2 regions of the Caproiciproducens sp. NJN-50 genome follow, and region 2 is predicted to be linked to the other one. Evidence: predicted binding sites of a transcription regulator. Region 2 holds the regulator's gene; the other holds the start of a gene.
What was found. Region 2 encodes LexA, which represses DNA repair genes until DNA is damaged. Its sites were predicted from a motif close to CNAACANNTGTTNG; they were not measured.
Positions count from the first base shown of each region.

Region 1: EQM14_RS10180 (four-carbon acid sugar kinase family protein) is a predicted target of LexA. The motif match lies at 3,925-3,938, and genes of this name have one in related genera.

Region 1 covers NZ_CP035283.1:2,117,734-2,123,127, reverse strand. Annotated here, with positions in the region: gene pdxA (4-hydroxythreonine-4-phosphate dehydrogenase PdxA) at 1-73, opposite strand, end outside; gene EQM14_RS10190 (dihydrodipicolinate synthase family protein) at 258-1,181, opposite strand; gene EQM14_RS10185 (iron-containing alcohol dehydrogenase) at 1,268-2,419, opposite strand; gene EQM14_RS10180 (four-carbon acid sugar kinase family protein) at 2,403-3,713, opposite strand; gene EQM14_RS10175 (glycosyltransferase WbsX family protein) at 4,344-5,394, opposite strand, start outside.
Region 2 covers NZ_CP035283.1:2,641,386-2,646,779, reverse strand. Annotated here, with positions in the region: gene EQM14_RS12855 (LysM peptidoglycan-binding domain-containing protein) at 1-11, opposite strand, end outside; gene EQM14_RS12850 (hypothetical protein) at 160-603, opposite strand; gene EQM14_RS12845 (M23 family metallopeptidase) at 849-1,583, opposite strand; gene EQM14_RS12840 (ferredoxin) at 1,993-2,181, shown strand; gene lexA (transcriptional repressor LexA) at 2,440-3,027, shown strand; gene EQM14_RS12830 (cyclase family protein) at 3,032-3,610, opposite strand; gene EQM14_RS12825 (5'-methylthioadenosine/adenosylhomocysteine nucleosidase) at 3,628-4,320, opposite strand; gene pap (polyphosphate:AMP phosphotransferase) at 4,379-5,394, opposite strand, start outside.

The DNA of each region.
Region 1 (5,394 bases), 520 kb from region 2:
CGCGAATGGTAATTTCCGGGCCGCAGCCCGCGGGATCACCCATCGTAATGCCAATGATTGGTTTGCTGTTCACTTTATACCTCCTAACGTCCAGAAACGAAAGCAAAGATCATAGGCCTGTCAGACACCCGCAATTTTTCGCTTTTGCTCCGCCAGTGGCGAACCTCTGGCGGAGCAAAGTATTTTTTGCGCGGCAATTTCGTGCTTTTTCTGCGGCCGATGAAATCACTTTTAATGATGATTCCGTTGCGTATGGTTTAACCCTGAAGGTTTTTTTTGAATGCTTCGTACTGTGCCTGGATTTCTTTGGTCTTCTTGGCAATTGCTTTCTCCTCTTCAGGAAGGATGGTGTCCTGTGGATAGATGACGCGTTTATCCGTAAAGCCCAGCAGAGAAAGAGCAAATTTGTTCGCGGCGGTTGCGTTTTTCGTCATACCGAGTATTTTTGATGTCTCGCGCAGCAGGAGATCATATCTCATCGCGAGATCGGTCTTTTTGTCGCGCCCCGCTTCATACGCTTTTACAAAAAGCTCCGGGAACAACGGCGCTATGGAAGGAACAAATCCGTCAGCTCCCAGCAGCATGCTGGGCATCGCATAGGCGGTGGTCCCTTGCAGGACTGCGAAATCCTTACCCTCAAAATAGGTCAGGCACTTCATAAAGTTTTTGAAATCTCCGGAGCTGTCCTTTAAGCCGACCACATGGTCAAATTCAGAAATTTTAAAGATTGTTTCCGGCGTAAGCTTCAGTCCGGTAAACATTGGAATATTGTATATCATCAGGTCTATGTTGGTTTCCTTTGATATCTTTTCAAAATGACGGACGGTTTCATCCTGCGAAGTATGGCGGTCATAGAAGATGGATGTAATGACGGCGCAGGTTCCTCCCATTTGCTCTAAACGTTTGATGTTTTCAATAACCCGGCGCGTGCTGGTATCCATAACGCCCGCCATGACCGGGACCTTTCCCTTGGTTTGTTCAAGCGTGATCTTGATCGCATGATCTCGTTCCTTTTGCGTCAGCGCCATGGTTTCCCCATTGCTCCCGGCGACAAAGATGCCGTGCAAACCGCCTTTTATGCAATAGTCCAATAGTTTGCGGTAGCCTTCTTCATCGACATTTTCGTGCTCGTCTACCGGGGTGATGATTGGGGGAATAACACCATAATATTTTTTTTCCATTTTACTAGTCCTCCTAAAAAAATTATATAGTAGAAACAGAATGAGAGCCTTTTATTATGGGGAGCATGATACGGACCATTGCCCTTTCACAAAACTTCCTGATAAATTTCCCTGATTTCTTCTAAACTCAGTTTCTTTCTGTTATTGTTCAGCAGCCTGGTCACTTTGCTGCCCGAATCCACAAGAAAATCGAGATCGGAAGCCGGTACGCCAAAACTTTTCAGCGATTTCGGAATCTTTGTGAACGCCACAATTTCGCTGATCCGGTCAATGACGCGGCCGGAGCGTTCTGTTTCCGACCTTTTTGAAAATGCCGGTTCGATCGCGTCGCATATGGCCGCAAGCCTGTCCGCGCATGCGGACATGTTATGTTTCATAACAGGGGCAAACAAAATGGCGTTGGAAACGCCGTGAGCAATATGGTAAGCTCCCCCCAACGGGTAGGAGAGCGCGTGGACCGCAGTAGTTCCAGACGAGGTAATCGCTACGCCTCCGTAAAAAGCGCCAATCAGCATGTTGTTTTTAGCCTGTATATCGTCCGGTTCCGCATAAGCCCTTTCAATGTTGCCGAAAATCAGTTTTGCACCCGCCAGTGCAAAGACGTCGCTGAAATGATTTGCCTTATTGGAAGTGTAGCATTCCACACAATGGGCCAGCGCGTCAATTCCGCTCGATGCGATGATTTTCGGGGGCAGGCCGGCAATCATTGCGGGGTCCAAAATAACGGCGTCGGGAATCATTTCATCGCTGACAATACCGACTTTCAGTTTTTCCTCCGGAACGGCAACGATCGCGTTGCAGGTTGCTTCCGACCCCGTGCCGCAAGTGGTCGGCACCATGACAGTATAAACTTTCTTGGCCGCGGGGGAACTGTCTTTCAGAAGATCGCGGACCCCGTATTCGGAATTTCGCAGAACGGAGACCAGTTTTGCCGTATCCATTGTGCTTCCGCCGCCGACTGCAAGGATCAGGTCGCATTTCATGTCCGAAGTTTCATCCAACACCGACTGCACGTCGTCTGCGGTTGGCTCTGGGACGACGTGGTCGATGACTCGATAACTTACGCCGCATTTGTCCAGGACGTCCGTTGCCGGCTTGAGTACACCGCATGTATGTACACCTGGATCGGTAAACAAAAGCACATTTTCAATTTTTCTTTGCTTGACTATTCCTGAGAGGATCTGAATGCTGTCGGATCCTCCATAAACAGAAGAGGGCATTTTAATTTTGTAGTTCATTGCTTTTCTCCTTCTTTTCTGATCGTTTGATTTTCAAAGTGGATAAGGCGTCGCTTAAATTTTTGAGATAGCTGATAATTCGAATCAAGATATCTCCATCGCCGAATCCGCCTGATTTTGTAACAATCGTCATGCCGTTGGCCGATCCGCCGACAATCTTGCCGATGGGTACACCGGCCGATATTTCGTCATGCAGTTCGATCCCATCGGCGTTCAGGGCTTTGCACACCTGAAAGGAAGTGTCTCCTCCCGTCGAGATCACCGTGCGGAATCTGATTTTTCGGTAAACTTCCTCCACGGTTTTTCCCAAAGCCCGCGTGATGCAGACGTCATCGCTGTCCTGGATCTGCTGCTGCTTTCCTGGCTTTTCGGGGAATAGGCTGCTCACAGCGAACAGGATCAGCGAATGCCCATTTTCAGCAAGATTGAAAATCTTGTTCCGGCAGCGTTCAATTTCACGGTCTTCCTCCGCCGGATCGTGCCCGATAAGGGCCGTGTTGATCGTGACGATAGGCGTTTGGTAAAACTCGGAAATGCTTTTAAGCTGGCGGGCGGTCTCTGGTCTCCGCGAGCCGGCTACAACCAGTATTACATCGTCGCTTTTTGCTTCCCACTGCAAAAAGTTCGCATATTTCTCCATCCTGCAGAGATATTTTGCAAATCCCGCGCTGCCGCAGAATATAATTTTTCCCGGCAGGTTTTCGGCGGCTTTGCTGATAACCTCAAGATCTCGGTCTGTTGTGGCATCGAAAACAAGAACTTTGTCACCGTTCCTATGTTTCGCTTCGATGAGTTTACTCAGTTCTTCCGGATCGCGCCGTATATCTTCAAGGCAGATGTTTCCGACCGGATAGCGGGAGAAATCCTGGAAGATCTTTATAACGTTGATCTCCGCTTCCCCGTCGGCTTTTAATACACCGCCGATCAGTTTCCGTCCGTTTTCCGGAAAGCTGGGGACCACCAGGGCGATGTCGGAATCCATGGCGTCAATTACGGCATCGAGTTCAACGGCCGGATTCCCTCGGAGAAGTGAATCGATTTTTTTGTATATGTACTTAGGGTTCAGGCGAACAATTTGCAGTGTTAGATCGTGAATCTTTCGGTAGGCCTCTTCGGAAGAAAGCAGTCTTGTATTTGCGTTGATGGACACTACATCGTATTTTTCAAGCCATGAGCGGAATTTATCGTCTTCGCAATTGTATTCTGTTTCCACAATCACGCGGTACCCGTTCTTTTCGTATTTAACGCCGGTATCGCTTGCGCCTGTTAAATCGTCCGCGATAATAAAAATCATCTTTCTCAATTCCCCTATTTTGTAAGTTTCAATTTGAAACATTATTTAGAATATTTGTAATTGTCTTTCAACATTTCTCTTGTCTAAACAAATATTATACACATAAGTATTAAATTTGCAATAGCTTTACAAAATAAAAATTTTAATTATAAACAATTTTAAATATCATATGTTTCGTTTTGAAACAATTTAAGCCGATAAGAATTAAGATGGAACAATTGGTTTATGCTCCTCACGGTTTTATACGACTGACCAACCGCTGCGCGCGCAATAAAAAGTAAGGGCCTGTGTTGATTAGATCCGGCAGCGCACTGAGTCATAATGAACCGGATCCGAGAGGGTCTGAGCGTTAGGAAGCTCTGTCAGCGGCGAACCTTTAGCGAAGAGCGAGCGGTGAAGCGCGAAATCACAAGCCCGAAAGGATGCATCCGGACGAATCCCGCGTTGGCTTGAATCCAACGCGGGGAGCCAAAGAAGAGGGCCTATGCAAAGCATAGGCCCTCTTCTTTGTTTTAAAATCTGGATGTTGGACGTACTCGGCTTCGGTGGAAGCTGTTTTGGGTAACGGTCATGGTTCCGGCGGCCCGACATGCTTTCGGGCTTCCGGGTGTCCCATTTGTTTCATTGCTGCTACAAATTTTGGGCTTCCGTTCTTAGTATGATGTTCTCATAGACATCTCTTACCGCTTCTAAGTATTGATAACCATTGTCTTTATCCGGCTCCAGGTAAGCGCTTTCGGCCCATTCATTCCATGCATTGATAAAGATGAACCTGTCGTTTCCTTCGGCGATGCATTTTTTTGCTAAATCGCCCAGATGTTTTTTGAATCCTTCCGGAGTGCTCCCAATGCAGACACTGCCCCTCATTCCCACCCTGGAGGTATTATCCCAGTCGGTAAAGGCCCCGCAGAATTTTTCCCTGTTTCCATAGGTGCTTTTACGTTCAAGAATTTTTTTCCAGACTTCATCAAATTGGAAGAGATGAAGGGTTTTGTAAAAGCGATGCTGGCTCCAGGGCGTGTACCCGCCGAACAGGGTTACGCAAGGCTCGAACTCGATGCATGCATCGGAGTTCTCCATATAAAGGGAACCTTGAATCGCGTTTAAGGTCTCAGCGATAAACAGGCCGTCGAACCCGTTTTCTTTCGCAAGCTTTTGCCAATAGTCGGCCATTGCTTTACCGTTTTCTATGTGAGCCGATAAATACAATGCAATCAAGGGCCTATTGTTGATTTTAATATATCGCTTATCCTTGAAAAAGGGCAGCAGATAATCAAAATGCTTTTTCCATTCTTCCGGACCGCCGTAAATTTGAGGCATTAAGATTTCCCTGCTGCCGCCGTCCCAATTTCTTGTCCACGGCTCGTTTGCCCAGGAAACACAAAAATTCATGTCGATCTCTTTATGCTCCAGCAAAAGTTCCATCGGCTTTTCCAGCAGCATTTTTCCGCCAAACCAGTAATGGTAAAAGCACAGGCCGTGAACATGATATTTTTTCATCAGTTCGGCCTGCCATTTCAGGGCTTTTATATCCGTAAGATCATAATAATTGTGATTCAGGGGTTCTCTTGGCTGTCTGTGGCCCTGAAAAAGAGGGACCGCCTTTCTTGTATTTGTCCATTCAGTGAACCCCTTTCCCCACCATTCATCGTTCTCCTTGATCTGATGGAACTGGGGGAGA
Region 2 (5,394 bases):
TAAATCACCATGCCGATTTCACCTTCAATATAGAACATTTCTGTTTTCTTTCATGTATATGATATGGCGGGCGGGGGAATCACTGTTTTCTGAAAATACGGAAAAAACAGAATCGCCGCGGCGTACCGCAGCGATTCTGTGATCTATTTCACGATCTGATTAATTCTGGTAAATTAATTTTTTTGTCTGCCCGCCGCTGTTTTTAACAGGGCAGATGTTGTAAATCGTCCCGTCCTTGGCTACCATCGAAACCGGAATATGCGGCAACAGCTTATGTATGATCTCCACGAATCCATTGACCGGCGCCTCCGCCATACCCGTGACGATGTGCATCGCTTGAATACTTTTTGCGTATCCTGCCGCCATCAGCGGCGCGTCATCGTGAAAATAAACGGACATTTCGGCGTCTGAGCCCTTTGCAGTCTGACGAAGATATTCCAATTCCTCGCAATCGGCGTCGAAACCTGCGGAAGTAGGCTGAACACACAGTACTTGAAGCGGGACGGACTGGCTGTCGGAAATCTTTTTTCCCGCGCGAATCAAGCGGTCACAGTCGCGCTGACCGGTTACGCAAACAAGGACGGCTGCCTTGCCTTTTTTCAAATTTCTGCCTCCTTATCAAGCAGTTTGAATCCAATTCCCTTACCATTATAGCAGGATCGTTTCCGATTATGAAAACAGATTCTGTATAAATGTTGAACATATTGTGAACAGAATGCAGCTTAAAATTTGTCTGTATTCACTTACAGACTCATTATATCATAATTTGCCGGCAGTTTCAAATCATTTTTGATATTCGGCCGTCTTCGGATCATAAGTAATCCGGCGCCCAGGCGGACGCCGGATTTTTATTTCAGTATGGTCAAAGGATCAACATATTCTCCATTCACTTTTGTGACAAAGTGCAGATGGGATTCTTCATCCGCCTCAATCGGGACCGTGCCGACCGTGCCGATGACCTGTCCGGATTCAATTTTGTCCCCGGCCTTCACTTTCATTTGATCCAAACCGCAGTACCAGGCTTCCACGCTGCCGTGTGTAATAATGACGATATTTCCGTATTTGTCGTCTTTATAGGTCTTGGTTACCGTGCCGTTTGCGATTGCTTTTACATCTTCTCCCTTTTCTGCGCTCAGGTCGACTCCCGTGTGGGCGCGCCAGTCGAGCGTCGTTTTACAGTAGACCGGGTCGGCGCTGAACTTTTGGACAACCGTTTTTCCAACCGGGAAGGAGTAGGATGTTACTTCGGCAGCCGTGGGCTTGTCGGGGACCGAAGACGTTTTCTGAGGCTTCGATTCCGCCGGCTTTGACGAAGCAGCCTCCGGGGCGACGGATGAAACCTCCGGCTGCGAGGAAGCTTCGGGTTCTCCATATACGCCGCTGACCGTATTGTTGGCGGGCGCCGTGCTCTGGACCGGTTCACTCTGCGATTTATCCTCCGGCGTCGCGTAATTTACCACACTGTCATAGGTCGTCCAGGCCGCTACGCCCACGGCAATCAGGCAGACCCCAAGAGCGATATAAAAACCTTTTGAAGATCCTTTGCGGCCGTTTTTTTGAATATGCAAATTCAATTCTGCCACCTCCGAACCTATTTTGACCACATAAACGGTCCGATATTCGGAAAAGGCAGAAGTCGGAGGAATTTTTTTCAGAGATGGATTAATAAAAGGCGCGAATCAAACCCGAAAAGGGACCCGGTCGTTTCCGATCGGGTCCGATTTCATTAGCTTGAGGGGTATATTGAGGAGGGTAGAACATGAACCAAAGAGTGGTGCGGCTCCAACTCCTTGATTACGTCTATATTATATCTTCCATGCACAAAAAAGTTGTGAATGGGCTGTGAATACCTTATGAATTTTTTCCAAAAAACATTTGAACGGACTGGCTCTTTTTTACAGAAGTGCCGCGTCTGCCTCCGCAGGTCCCCGCTGTATTTTATCGGAGGGAAACGGAAACCATAAAGATATCTTTTCGAAAGGAGACTGGTTCATGAAAGCAAGTCTTGACAGAAGCGGCTGTATTTCCTGCGGCTTATGCCCACAAACATGCCCGGAGGTTTTCCGCATGGGAGACGACGGGATTGCGGAAGTCTATCAGGAAAATGTGCCGGAGGGCTCGGAGGGCAAAGCGGTCGAAGCACAGGAGGGCTGCCCCGTATCGGTCATCACGGTAAAGTAAGAGAGTGGCGGACGGCCCCGACCGGCTGTCCGCCATTTTGCTTTTTGCCGTCATACATGCAAAACGCCGCTGTAGCCGGCGCTTTGCAAACATTTGTTTCCACTTTCCGTGATAGTATGGTATAATAATCTCACGGCGTAGACCGAAGAGGAGCTTCCGGCGCCTGAGGGAACATTGCCCGTGAACGCGGGCTGAGCACGTGTTTTGCGGCTTTTCGGTTCACGGTGTGACAACGTCAAAAAGGAAGGTGGGTTTGCGGTGCTGACCAAGAGTCAACAGAAGGTTTATGATTACTTAAAAGGCAGAATGGAGAACGGCCTGCCGCCGACCGTCAGGGAAATCTGCCGGGCGACGGGTTTAAAGTCGACTTCCAGTGTTCATGCGCATTTAAAATCACTGGAGGAAATGGGGCTGATCACCCGCGACCGGGGGCTGAACCGCGCCATTCACCTCGCAGGGGAACAGACGACCGTACAGGTGCCGGTTTTGGGGCGCGTCGCTGCGGGAAACCCAATCCTTGCCGTGGAGGAAATCGAGGGATATCTGCCGTTTTCCCCGGCCAAACGGGCGGGGGATGAAGAGTATTTCGCCCTGAACGTGAAGGGCGAAAGCATGAAGGACGCGGGGATTCTTGACGGCGATCTCGTTGTCGCCGTCAAGACGCAGACGGCGCTCGACGGGGAGATCGTCGTCGCCCTGATCGAAGATGAGGCGACGGTGAAGCGCCTGTTCCGCGAGAGGGACCGCGTTCGCCTTCAGCCGGAAAATTCAGCGTTTGAGCCGATCTATTCAAAAAACGTTCAGATCCTGGGGAAGGTCGTTGCGGTATACCGCTTTTATCGGTAGGCGTTCAGCCCCATGCCAGAACGGCCCGGACGGGGGCGGCCTCCGCGCCGGCCAGCAGCAGCGGCAGGGCGATCAGCCGATAGCCTCCCGGCTGTACGGCGGTCAGGTCCAGTCCTTCCAGAATCGGAATCCCGGCGCCGAGCAGCTCCGCGTGAGGGCCTTCCTCGTCGTCCGGAGCGCCGATGCTCTGCGCGTCCGTTCCGACCAGCAGGACACCGGCCCCGACGAGCGCGAACGCCGCGCTTTTGGATAAAAAAGCCTCTCCGTTCCCTTTCAGCAGGAGCCGGTCCCCGCTCTTCGGCGCCAGCCGGTCGATGTCCGCCCCGGTTACGATGCCCTGAGCCGGAATGACCGTGCAGGGGCCGACGCAGCGCGAAAGGTCCAGCTTGTCGATGGAGTCTCCGCCCGGAATGAAATGGAGCGGCGCGTCCAGATGGGTGGCGCTGTGGCAGCAGGCGTAAAAGCCGGAAAGATTGCAGTCGTCCCCCAGCTCCATCCGGCGCACGATGTCCCGGTACGGAACCGGGTCGCCCGGATACGGGGGAGAGGAGAACAGCTCTCTGGTGATGTCGATCAGTTCCATCCGCTGCTCCTCCTTTGTTAAATCCTGGGGAGAAAATTCTTTATCAGCAGCGTGAGTTCCCGCGCCGAGCGGCCGGCAAACGTCGTAAAATCCGTCGCCGCCTGTTCGTTCGCATTGTCGGAAATCGCGCGGATTACGACAAAATCCAATCCGTTCAGATAGCAGACCTGTGCGATGCTTCCGCCTTCCATTTCGCAGGCGACGGCACCGAATTCGTCCGCGATGCGGCCGAGCCGTTCCGAGTCGCAGACGAACTGGTCGCCCGTGGCGATCACTCCCGTATGTATTTTTTCCGGCGTGAAAACGGATTTGGCCGCCGCCGCGGCCAGCTCCGTCAGTCTGGGGGAAGCCGGGATGCGGATGATGTCCGGCCCGCTCAGAAATCCCTTTTCGTCGCCGAGCGCGGTCGTGTCCATGTCGTGCTGGACCAGCGCGCTGGAGACGACCACATCGCCGATCTTCACCCCGGCGCCGGTTCCGCCCGCGACCCCGACGTTCAGCAGCGCGGAGGGGCGGTACCGCAGGATCATGGTCTGGGCGCAGACGGCGGCCGCCACTTTTCCGATCCCGCATCGGGCGACCGCGCATTCGACTCCCTCGATGAGTCCCCTGTGATAAACGATCCCGCTGACGGTTTCCGTTTTGCGCTCCGGCATCAAATCGAGCAGGTCCTGCACTTCGACCTCCATTGCCCCGATGATTCCGATCATTGAAAAACACCTCCGATTTCTGCTTCTGTTTTGATGATACGTTGTTTCCTGCGAAAAATCAATCCTCTTTTTTGCCGTGCGGGCGCTTTTCACCGCACCGTTCCCGGATGGCGTCCGTGATCAGGTCCAGAGTCTGGATCCGCCCGAATTTTTTATCCTGCGATTCGATGATATGCCACGGCGCGTATTTTACCGATGTGTATTTCAGCATGTCGTTGACGCAGATTTCGTACTGGTCCCATTTGCTGCGGTTGCGCCAGTCCTCGTCCGTGATCTTCCAGTTTTTCTCGGGGCTGTTTTGGCGGGCCTGAAAGCGGCGGAGCTGCTCGTCCTTGTCGATCTGAAGCCAGAATTTCAGGATCACCGCGCCCCAGTCGGCGAGCTCGCGCTCGAATTCGTTGATTTCGCGGTAGGCGCGCCGCCAGTCGCTCTCGGTACAGAAGCCCTCCACGCGCTCCACCAGAACGCGGCCGTACCACGTCCGGTCGAAGATGGCGATATGCCCGTCGCGCGGAAGGTTCTTCCAGAACCGCCAAAGGTAATGCCGGGCCGCCTCGTCCGGGGTCGGGGAGGCGATGGGGACGACCTGATATCCGCGCGGGTCGAGCGCCTTTGCCACGCGCCGGATGGTTCCGCCCTTTCCGGCGGCGTCCCAGCCCTCGAACGCGAGGATGACCGGTATTTTTTTCAGGTACAGTTCGCTGTGCAGCTCGCGAAGCAGATTCTGGTCCTCCTCGACCCGCCGGTGGTATTCGTCTTCATCCATCGTGCGGTCCAGTGAAACTTCGGACAGCTTCGGCATCGTCAGAAAGGGATAAGAGCCGGGCCGGATGGGCCCTTCGGCGGCCCTTGCTTCGGGGCCTGGGTTCAGCGCTTCCGTGACCCGCGCGATGACGGTCTCAAAAACATCCAGCGCCGCGGCCCGGCGGTTCATGCCGGAGAGCAGGTGCCAGGGGACGGCCGCCGTATTTGTATAGCCGATCATCTCATTGAATGATTCGCAGTATTTTTCATACTGCCGGTTCCGTTTCCAGTCCTGTTCGGTCACGCGCCATTGGGTGTTTCGGTCCTTCG